Regions from separate parts of the Neobacillus oceani genome, predicted to be linked through region 1. Evidence: riboswitches for the same ligand, from Rfam matches in the RefSeq annotation. Region 1 holds a riboswitch; the other holds the start of a gene.
The links. Region 1 has a riboswitch for cyclic di-GMP ahead of fliM (flagellar motor switch protein FliM). Riboswitches for the same ligand answer to the same signal wherever they lie in the genome.
Positions count from the first base shown of each region.

Region 1 (5,794 bases):
GGCGGCTGCTTTGATTAAAAAGGGCTGTGTCCATTAGTGTTTTATATAAAAACCAATTGCTGGATAAAGGTCCAATAGTCAAGATTTACGCTCCCTTCATGTAAGTCTGCTATTATTTTAACTTGTTTTCTTCCAAAATCAACAGACATTAAGAAAAAATTACTCTATTGTCAGATTATGTGAAGTCGTTTACTATACTTAGTATCCTTGTTGCGTCCATTGGAATTTCAATTAGTAGGTGAAGAAATGATACAGCCAACTGCGTTGGGAAATGTAAATAAAGCTGGTCCCGGCAAGGGGCAGGGAACCGAATCATCCACTTCGGCGTCCTTTGATCTCCTTCTCCAGATGGCAAGCGGGGAAGCGGAAGGCGAACAAAAAGCTTCTGGAGAAACGGACGGTATGGGAGTTGAACTAAACCCATTTCTCCTGGTAAGTCAGTTAAGGAATATGGCGGAACAAGAAAATCCCTCGCCCATTGAGTTGGACACACAAGAGCAGGGTGGAGATGACCCTAGGCATCCAACGCTTCGGCAAAAAGAGGATCTCACCCCGCAAATCGGAAAGCAGTGGGACCTATCGATTTTGCAAAAACCCACAAATGCAATCGGGCCAAACAGCAATAGCCCCATAATGGCGGAGCTGCAAAAAATCCTGGATGAAAAAGTGGGACAGGGGGTAGATGGGTTTCGATTAACGGATGACTCGGTTATCTCTTCAAGTATGAAAGTGGCGGAGGAGAAACCGAATATTCCCGGGAGTCAGCCAAAAGAGGCAATCCATCAATCTGGAAATCCGCTTAAACCTGAACTGTTGCCGAGCAGATTTCAAGTTTCAGCCGGAACCGGAAAAGAAGCACAATTAACGCCACAAGATACCGTAGTACCTTCGACACCAACTGATTCTGAAGTGGTAATGAAACCAACGGATACCGAAACAGCTTTCACGCCGACAGATACTGAAACATCTTTCAAGCCAATGGATACTGAAGCAGTTTTCAAACCCAAGGATATTGAATCAGTTTCCAAGTCAACAGATCCTCAAGCCGTTGCCGATGCCGATACCAAAATTCCATCCAATGAATCCCGCTCGTCCCATCTGTTGCAGTCCGTTATCGCTGGCGATGTTCCTGTCCTTAGGGCAAACCATTTTGAACAGGACATTAAACAGATTTTCCAATCGGCCCTTCAGCAGCAAGTTGCTCCGGAAGCCAAGGATGGAATGAAACCGGCTGTCAGCTTCCAAAGGCTTGTCGATGGGACGGAAGCAATTATAAAGCTTTCGCCTGAGCAGCTTGGGGATGTTGAAGTAAAGGTAAAAATACAGGATGGACAAGTCAAAGCGGAGTTTCTAACCAGCACTCTTCAAGGGAAAGACCTCCTTGAAACCCAGATGCATGCTTTGCGTTCCGCCCTTGAAGTACAAGGGCTTCAGGTTGGAAAGATTGATATTACACTTCAATCAAGCAACAACTTTATGGGAGCCTTTTCCCAAAGAGGAGATACAAATTCGAGGCAGGGAAATCAGGAATCGAGAAAGCGGAGCGACGAGAAAATTCCCGCCGAAGAAAAGTACCAGGATTACGGATTTAATACAACTCATTCGCAAATAAATACCACAGCCTAAGGGAGGGAAAAGCTTGTCATCGATTCATTCAATTAACTCCTATTCACCGGCCAAGGCGGGAAACACAAATAAACAGGAGCTTGGAAAAGAGGCGTTCCTGAAAATACTGGTTACCCAGCTCCAGCATCAGGATCCGACCCAGCCACAGAACGACCGCGAATTTATTGGGCAAATGTCCCAGCTTAGCGTTCTAGAACAGCTTTCAAATTTAAACAAGTCGCTTACAGCCTACCTGGAATCAACAAATAACATAAGCCAATATTCATACGTCATGGGAAATAAAGTAACCTGGACAAATCCGGAAACGAACGCGCAGGAAAGCGGAGTTGTCACAGGAGTCCACTATCGAGACAATCTTGTCTATTTCAAAGTCGGCGATCAGGAAATTCTGTCTAGTGCCATCACTTCCATGGAATTGGAAAAATAACAGGAGGAAAACATTATGCTACGCTCATTAAACTCAGGAGTTTCAGGCCTTAAAGCCTTCCAAACAAAGCTGGATGTCATTGGTAACAATATCGCAAACGTCAATACAGTCGGTTTCAAAAAAAGCAGGGTCGTATTTGAGGACATTTTTAGCCAGACAGTAAAAGGGGCATCTGCTCCTTCAGGCGCAACTCCTACAAATACAGGGGGAACCAATCCTATCCAAGTAGGTCTTGGAACAAAGGTAGGTAGCACGGATACAGTCTTTACTCCTGGGAGTCCAACCACAACAAATATAGGTACAGACCTTTACATTGATGGGGATGGATTCTTCCAGGTAAGGGATGCATCGGGAAATAAATTGTTTACCAGAGCAGGTAATTTTGTAGTCGATCAAAATGGGCTTCTTGTAAATCAAAATGGGATGCCAGTTTTAGATAGCGGAGGAAATGAAATAAAAGTTCCTACAGGTTACATCTCAGTTTCTGTTAGCCAGGATGGTTCAATTTCCTGGTTGGACTCAAGTGGAACCCCAACATCTTCAGGTACTCCACCAATTAAAATTGGTGTTGTAATCGTGGATAATCCGGCAGGCTTAAAGAAAGTTGGAGGTTCTTTATATAGAGATACTCCTAATGCTAAGATAAGCATCACAACAAGCAAAGCCCAAATCATCTCCGGTGCCCTCGAAATGTCCAACGTCGACCTTTCAGAAGAAATGACAGACATGATTACCGCTCAGCGTGGATTCCAGGCAAATGCGAAAATAATTACAGTTTCCGATTCCGTTCTTGAAGAATTGGTTAATCTCAAACGTTAATAGATTCTAAGTAAAAGGGTGGATACCTAAAAACTGGTATTCACCCTTTTTGTGAGTATTTACTCAAAAATCGTCAAAAATATGTATATATTTCGATGCATTTCGAGTTTTTATGACCGTTTTTTTGAAAACTCCATTGAAATATTTTTTTCCAGGTGTTATATTTCATTTAAATTACAATAAAAAAAGTTGGAAAAAATCCTAAAAAGTTCTAAAAAGTTCACAAAAAATTCGAAAATAGCAAACCTGGGGAAACCCAGCGACGCAAAGCTACAGGGGCTAAATTGTGATAACAGTATGCTAGCCAGTTGCCGAAATTTAGGTTAGTCCTGAAAAATTAGAAGGGCGAAGCTATTCTTCGGGATAGCCATGCCCTTTTTTGATGCTAAAAATTGTAATTTTTGAAGTTAGGAGGTTGAATGAGTGGCGTTAAAAATTTCCCAGTCGCACGAAGGCGCGAATTCGGATGGAACAGCAGCTATTAAAGTCTATGACTTTAAAAAGGCTTTGCGCTTTTCAATGGAACAGGTAAGGGTCTTAACAAGAATACATGAAAATTTTGCCTATCAGCTTGCATCCTTTGTCTCTGCAGAGCTCCGTTCCATTGTTCAGGTTGAGGTAGGCTTGGTTGAGCAAATGCTATATGAGGAATTCATCAACGAATTACCGCCTACGACAATTTTGAGTGTGTTTGAAGCCAAGGAGCAGGAAATACGAATGGTCCTTGATATGAATCCCGGGATGGCGTACGGCATGATTGACCGGTTGTTAGGCGGAAAGGGAGCACATAAAGAAATTGAAAAGGCTGCCTTGACTCCAATTGAAACGAATGTTTTGAAACATCTTTTGGAAGGGGTTGTCAAAACCCTCCAAAAAGCTTGGAACGACATCATCACTTTACAGCTAAGATTATTGAACCTTGAAACGAACCCGCAATTTTTACAATTGGCGATACCTACGGAGACGGTTATTGTCGTCACTTTTCAAATAACGATTGGAAACAGGATTGAATCAATGCGGCTTTGCATTCCATACATATTGCTGGAGCCGTTTATCCCAAAATTGTCATCCCATAACTGGTATGGACACAACAAATGGGTGAAAAGCAAGGAAGAGAGTGAGTTTTTACAGGAACGGATCGAGCATTTGGCCGTGCCGCTAATAGTTGAACTGGGGCGTGCGACCATTACGATGGAAGAGCTTTTGGGACTCTCGGAAAATGACGTTATTCAGCTGAACCAGCCAGTCGATGAGCCCCTCCATGTAAAGGTCAATGAGGAAACCAAATTTCTTGCCCACCCCGGGATTAGGAAATCACGTGTCGCTGCGAAAATTGAGAAGGTGATAGAAGGAGATACGGAAAATGGAAAACGGGAAACTGACACAAGATGAAATAGATGCCCTTTTGGGGGAGACGAGCGGGGAAGCGTTCCAGTTTAGCGAGCTGGAACCCGATGTCGTTGGACGGGCTTATGACGACAGCATGAATATGGAACTTCTTCTCGATATCCCGCTCGAAGTAGTTGTCGAATTGGGAAGGACCAAGAAAAAAATAAGCGAAGTGCTTGAGCTGACAAGCGGCTCGATTGTTGAACTGGAAAAAATGGCCGGCGAGCCGGTGGACGTTTATGTAAACAATAAATTGATTGCGATCGGCGAGGTTGTCGTCATTGATGAACACTTCGGGGTACGGATCAAGGAAATCATGCGTTCACCCGTAAAAGAAGTTGGCAAAAGATGATTAGCGCACTTGAAGAAAAGCTGGCACAGCTAAAGCGGTTTGGCGCCGTTTCGGACAAGTTGTTTGAAGCACTTATTAACGGCAGGAATGAAGAAGTTGATTCCCTTCTTGAAGAAAGGGATGCCTGCATTTCCGTGATCGGCCGGTTGGATACAGAGGCTGGCGCGTCACTTAGTGATTACCGTATCGAAGCACTCCTTGCTGAATTGACGGCAAAGGAAAAGGAATTGGATAAGAGATTTAAAGAAACGTTGCAGAAGATGACCAAAAGTATCCAAAATGTCAGGCGGGAGCAATATGTTACACAGCAATACGATGATTGGATGCCGGTAACCGAAGGCTATTTTTACGATAAAAAAAGTTGAAGGAGGCACTACATTGTTGAATCCAAGCGAGATTTACCAACGGAATCAGGTTACAACCGCCAGGGCGGAGGAATTGACGCTCATGCTCTACAATGGCGGGATAAAATTTCTTCAGCAGGCAAGGGCCGCGATTGAAAAAAACGACATCGCCAAAGCTCATTCCCATATTACGAGAGTGCAGGATATCGTAACCGAGTTGATGGTGACCCTGAATATGGATTATGAAATCTCAAAAACTCTACTACCTTTATACGAATATATGAAACGCAGGCTGATCGAAGCAAACATTGCAAAAGATTCCGAGATACTCAATGAGGTAGAAGGCATGTTCCAGGAATTACGGACGACCTGGGCGCAGGCAATGAAGCAGGCAAAATCGATGTAAGCCGGAATCGGCAACCTATAAAAGGACGGCAGGTGAAAGAGTTGAATACGATAGGCCTTATAACAAGCGCGCTCGATGCTTCCGCCTTAAGGCAAAAGGCGATATCCAATAACATAGCCAACGTGGATACCCCAAATTATCGGGCTTCAAGGGTCGCCTTTGAAGAAATCCTCCAGAAGGAAATGAATAGCAGTTTCACCGGGAAGCGTACGGACGAAAGGCATTTCGCGATCGGCGCCCAGGGTGGAATCCCATCGGCGAAGCTGAAGCAGGAAAATAATGTTTTCCAGAATAGCGGCAATGGTGTCGATATCGACTATGAAATGTCACAGCTTAGCCAAAACACCATCTGGTATCAATCACTGACATACGGCATCAATGAAGAGTTCAATCTTATCAAAACCGCAATTAGGGGAAGGAGCTAATCTTAA
Region 1 covers NZ_CP143543.1:790,816-796,609, forward strand. The annotation lists gene V1499_RS03830 (glucosaminidase domain-containing protein) at 1-82, opposite strand, end outside; gene V1499_RS03835 (flagellar hook-length control protein FliK) at 247-1,626, shown strand; gene V1499_RS03840 (flagellar hook capping FlgD N-terminal domain-containing protein) at 1,640-2,053, shown strand; gene flgF (flagellar basal-body rod protein FlgF) at 2,069-2,872, shown strand; cyclic di-GMP riboswitch class I at 3,102-3,188, shown strand; gene fliM (flagellar motor switch protein FliM) at 3,296-4,264, shown strand; gene fliN (flagellar motor switch protein FliN) at 4,236-4,613, shown strand; gene V1499_RS03860 (hypothetical protein) at 4,610-4,978, shown strand; gene fliS (flagellar export chaperone FliS) at 4,992-5,363, shown strand; gene flgB (flagellar basal body rod protein FlgB) at 5,405-5,788, shown strand.

Region 2 (5,794 bases), 1.3 Mb from region 1:
TGCTCCTTTATGCCGGGGGTGCCAAATGTGGCAACTTCAAAGCCAAGGGCGATGACAAGATAGTCGTAGGAGATTTCCTCGCCTGATTCAAGAACAACGATTTGGGAATTCGGATCGACATTCGTGACTGTTCCTGTCTTAAAACGGGTTTTAGCATGGTTGACCAACTCCGGAATAGATAAGGCGATTTTCCGGTCCGGCGCGGTTCCTACGCCAACTTTGTGAAGCTGAGTTGTAATGTAATGGTAGGAATGTTTGTTAATTAACGTTACAGAGGCTTCTCCTGAACGAAGCAGCTTTTCGAGTTTTTTTGTTGTGACTAGGCCGCCATAGCCTGCGCCAAGAATGACGATATGTGGCTTTTTCATAAGAATTCCCTCCATCAATATTGTGAAATATTTCACATATTAAAATAAAAATAAAAAGACGAACATTGTGAATATTTTCACAAAACAAATTAAAAATAAAAGAACCAACTTGATATATTGTGAATATTTTCACATAACCTTTATAGGAATATAATAATCGATTTTACTGAAATGCACAAGCCTTTTTTAAAAAATATTCCATTCATAGTTTTTTTGTATTGTGGGGATAGTATTCCGGTAGATTATTTTACAAAGGAGAATGAATAATGAAGATTCGAATTGCTGCGGGAATTTTATTGGTTGGCCTCATTTCATTATCACATCTTTCCATCATTAGTGCCACACCATCGGCAATGGCTGAAATGATTGAAAAGGGTGGACATGAAAAAGGCGAAGACCGCCACCATAAAACGGGGCTGTTCCGTATAACCGATGAGGAGTATGTGGCCTGGGCGGAAAAATATACACCTGACAGGGTGGGTGAATGGAAGGAAGTCCTTGCGGAAAGGGAGCGGCTGAAGGAGCGCTGGCTCAGCCCGGAAATGGCGGCAAAACGTGAAGCGCTCCAAAAGAAACGGGAGGATAGGCGGAAGGAACTCTCTGAGCTGAAAAAACAATATGAGTCCGGTAAGCTCACAAAGGAAGAGTACATGAAAAAGGCCTATGAGAAAGTAAGGATGGGAATGAACTATGGGATGAAAGGGCATGCCTTGGCAATTAATCTGAAAATCGCGGTCGATGAGAATAACTCACGGGAGGCGGCCCTATTTTTAAATGAAATGCTTGTCTATTTTAAAGAGCACAACGATCGAATTCAAAAGAGGATGGAAACGTGAAGAAGGGCGCTTTTGGAGCGCCCTTTTTTGCATCCGACCTTAGGTGAAGGGATGCTGATTATAATTGCTGCATTGGGTACTTATACGGAATTCCGGAAACCTGTTTATAGGAATAGCAATCCCTTTTATATCCGCCAGTTGATGGCTCGCATATGATTTTTGCAGAAAACCTTGGATAGTCAAACGAGAAATACCCGATGCCAGTGGAATACCTTTGGACACTGTGGCGGCTGCCGCTTCGAATTGAATGTACCGGTTTTATCGCAATCTCCTCCTATTCAAGCAGGCCCATATGTGAGCGAGCCAAAGAATGGTCCCATGACAACGGCGTTTCACATCCTAACTTTTTCCCAATTTTTAAAAAGACAAAACCGAAAAACGGAATGTTTTTCGGTTTTAACCTGTTTTTTATCTCGGAGTAAGGCGAACAGCAGAATATAGGTATGGACTAACATGATGTCCATTGATGAAGGTTCCCTTTTTCGTTTAAGAACGTGACAAGACGCCCTGGTCGTGTTTTTCGGTTCCTGAGTAGGCATCCAGCACTGCTTTAATGGCATCCGCCGCCTGGTAGGCCAGTTTGTAATTGGCGGCAGTATTCCGTTCCATTGTTGTCACACGAAATAAGTCAAGTTCCTTGTCATATTTCAATTTGATCAATTCCTTATTGTCGAGGGAAAAAACATGAGTGACATCGGATCCGATATAAGGAACCTCTTTCAGTTCCTCGGCCAAATGGCGAAGTTCGTCAATCTTCATTTTTCCCAGCCCCTTTTATATAACATTCCATAATTCCCTTGGCATTCGGTTGGAAAAATAGTTCACCATTGGCGTTTCCGCCCTAGCCCTATATACTATCTTACCAGACATGGGTACGGGAAAACGGGGCAGGTGGAAATTGTAATTAATAAATAATGTGTTTGTAATGGGGATGTAAGAGGGATATGGTAAATGATTGGCTCAAAGAACCTTATCAGTCCTCCTTTATGTCGACCAAAATATAATCATCATAATATACCCGGACTGTTTTTCCTGATTGGGCCGCTTTTTGGGCAACAGCTACATTTCTGCAGAACAAAGGAATATCATGATCACCATTTGAAAAAATGATGTACGTAAAATCCGCTTTTAAAGGAATATAGCCATCCTTGATTTCTACAAACTTCCCGGTGAAGCAAGAGAGCTCCTCCAAACCTTTTTGTTCCGCCTTTGCAGCAAGGACGAGAAAACGGGCGCGAACGGTTTCCAGAACTTCTTTTATAAAAAGGAAAAACGCCAGCAAGCCAGCAATCATCAATGAAACAATCAGCACATCTGAAACTGGAGGGCGCAACAAGCCAATGGACCAAAAGAGCAATGCAGCTGCCAAATGATGTCTCAAACTTATCACTTCTTTCCGGAAAGAATGTTGTTATTCTGCCGTATCAAAGTTGGGAAGATAAAATTGCTCTGCAAGAAACCAGGAATGGTTGGGACAAAAATAGCCGCCTTCATACTCATCAGGCAGCCGCATCAATTGTTGAAAATATTCCCTTTTTTGTTCTTCCTATAATCATACACCATTTTGCCCTTTAAGTAAATTTAAAATACTGAAAATTAAAACAATTGTAATGGGATTTTTATGAAGTTGTCTAGAGAGTTTCTTTTACCTGGCCGAAAATCTCGGCCGGCCATTAAATCTCTAAATTGAAGCTAAAAACAAAAGAATGGATTTACGGGGGAAAACAAAGATAAAATAAGAATATCACATGTTTATTGGCACAATAGGAGAGAGAGATGCGAAATGTAAAACCGTTTGGGGCTGCTTTGGTAATCGCGGCAGTCCTTTTTCTTGTATGGAAGGCAATGGGCTACCCGGGCTACAATTACGGAAGAAATGTCGCGATGCCTACAGACCTTCATCCTGTAGTTAGGGAAAAAGCGGAGGAACTCGTTTCGACCGCGGCGAAAAAAGGCATTACAATCCAGCTGATTGAGGGGTTCAGGACGGTTGAGGAGCAGAATCGCCTTTATGCAAAAGGGCGTTCCGATGGTGGCCAAATCGTCACCTATGCGCGCGGTGGAGAATCGTATCATAATTATGGCCTTGCTGTCGATTTTGCTTTAACCGGCAAGGATGGATCGCTAATTTGGGATACGGAACATGATATGAACGGAAATGCACGGCCGGATTGGGAGGAAGTTGGATTGATGGCGAAAGGATTGGGATTCGAATGGGGTGGGGATTGGGAACGATTCAAGGACTACCCACATTTGCAAATGACCTTCGGGCTCTCAATCAGTGAGCTGCAGAGGGGAAAACGGCCTCCGGAACGGGCAGTGGCCGATATGAATGGACGAAATGGATGAAAAAACGGCAGTGCGGAAAGCAATACTGCCGTTTTTCTTATGTTCCTTTTAGGTTGGAAACTGGTGTTCCAAGGGCATCAAGGACGGTGAGCAACCCTTCAAATCCCGGTTTGAGAATGAAGCCGCTTGCTCCCATTTCCCTTGATTGCCGTTCAAGGCATTCATCCGTAAAGGTCGACATCATAAAGACCCTTGCTTTCGGATTGATACGGATAATTTCCTGAAGCGTTTCAAAGCCATTCAACTGGGGTAGAAAAAATTCGAGCATAACAACATCGGGAAATCCGGTCCTGTATTTCAGGACGGCCTGTTTTCCATTGTCTGCTTCAGCCATGACCCTGTAATCAGTTTTGTAAAGCTTTTTTTTAAGTACGCTCCGAATAAAGATGGATCGGTCTGCTACGAGTATTGATTTCATTGCCAAGAACCCCTTCGCCATTTTAAAAGGCAAATCAGGAAAGGTTTTGGGATTATAAGCGTACTGCAGCCCGGCTGCCATGACAATTTCTTGTTTTAGGCCCGTGGCTTTGCGTCTTTTACTTTCGTAAAATTTGCCCTTTCCCAAATAGTAGCATTCCTTACTAGTAATAACATGGGACTATAGTCCTGTTTTAAACTAAAGGACGAACATGCATTCTCCTGTGGATGAAAATAACCTTTATTCACTGGGGATTGAGGGTACGAAAATTAGTTCAGAGGTTGTTGGGAAAATCGATTTTTCGGGGAATGTGGCGAATACCGCCCATTCAGCTTGCCAAAATTTCGTTGGGATGGGCTAAAGCTTGTCATTTTTTTAAAAAAAGCCGCCTGGAATGGTCCAGGCGGCTCGATCGTTTGTCCTATTTTGTTTTGTCTATCATGTTATTAAACTCACTGGCAAGCCGGTCCTTGGCTTCGCCGTATTTTTCTTTTACTTGGCCTTTGCCTTTGTCAAAATTGCCTTCAGCCTCAAGCGATTCATTACCTGATACTTTTCCTGCAGTCCTTTTGGCTTCACCTTTCAGCTGGTCCCATGCACCTTTTGTTTCATCTCTGTTCATGATTGAACCCTCCTTGTTGTTCTGCCTTTGTTCTTTTTTACCCTGTAAAGAAGGCATTAAAACAAAGTATGGCTGAAGGGAAGGGGGCAGGGCAGCCTTTTTAGGATGCGAAGTGGTTCGCTTTCCCTTTGATGGTTGCCTGAAGCCAGTTCTTTCCTTCCACAAGGCGGGAAACGAGCATTCCGCAAACGGTGTTGCCAGTAGAGTTAAGCAAGGTTGCCGGCGCATCGATAATCGTTGAAATGACGGCGATGATCGGCAATACCTCAGGTGGAAATCCGAATACGCTGATAATTAGCATTTCGCCAATAAAGCCGCCGCCCGGGATCGCGCCCATGACCGCGCCAACGAGGAACGACACGGCGAGGATGCTTGCGATGCTTGAAAGGCTTGTCACATCCTTGCCGAAAAGCCCGAACAAGAAGACGATTTTCAATACGCCGCCGAACACGGAACCATCCTTATGCGTATTCGCGCCAAGCGGGATGATTGTTTCGGCGATATCCTTTGGTACGCCCATCTTTTTTACGGCATCGAGGTTAACCGGAATGCAGGCCGCGCTCGAGCATGTTGCGATTGCTGTAACAGAAGGGGCAATGACATTTTTCCAAAAAATCTTCACACCGGCTGAGCCGCCGGCAATAAACGCGTATAGTGTGAAGAAACCGAAATAGTACAGGACGGAAAGGCCGAGATACAACAGGAATGTTCGTAAATAGCCTTCCAAAATCTGCGGGCCAAGTTCGCCGATGACCGTGGCAAAATAAGCACCCAGGCCGATTGGGGCATAGTACATGACGATTTTGACGATTTTCATCATTACTTCAGAGCCCGAAGCGAGGAAGGACGCGACAGGTTTGCCCTTTTCGCCCGCCATCGCAGTCGCCAGGCCAAAAAGGACCGCGAAAACAATCAGTTGAAGCATATTGCTCCTTGAGAACAGATTGGCGAAATCCGGGACGGTAACGGTGGCGACAAGCTGAGCCGCGAGCGAAGGTTTTTCGGCCTGCTCAGGCGCATCGGCTTTTTCCATCATTTCCTTTACCGAAGAAATGTCTGTATTCTCTAGGGGGTTTACAATCGTTGTCCCGATAAAGGCAACGACGGCTGAAATTGCCGCCGTGATGAAAAAGACGAGGAAAATACTCCCCATGATTTTCCCAAGGCGCTTCATGCCGCTCATATTGGCGATGGCTGAAGC
Region 2 covers NZ_CP143543.1:2,095,419-2,101,212, forward strand. The annotation lists gene V1499_RS10430 (NAD(P)/FAD-dependent oxidoreductase) at 1-368, opposite strand, end outside; gene V1499_RS10435 (hypothetical protein) at 635-1,204, shown strand; gene V1499_RS10440 (hypothetical protein) at 1,691-1,963, opposite strand; gene V1499_RS10445 (hypothetical protein) at 2,178-2,585, opposite strand; gene V1499_RS10450 (M15 family metallopeptidase) at 2,981-3,553, shown strand; gene V1499_RS10455 (response regulator) at 3,591-3,971, opposite strand; cyclic di-GMP riboswitch class I at 4,033-4,119, opposite strand; gene V1499_RS10460 (CsbD family protein) at 4,393-4,593, opposite strand; gene V1499_RS10465 (dicarboxylate/amino acid:cation symporter) at 4,694-5,794, opposite strand, start outside.
Region 2: another riboswitch for cyclic di-GMP. It lies ahead of V1499_RS10455 (response regulator); the one in region 1 lies ahead of fliM (flagellar motor switch protein FliM).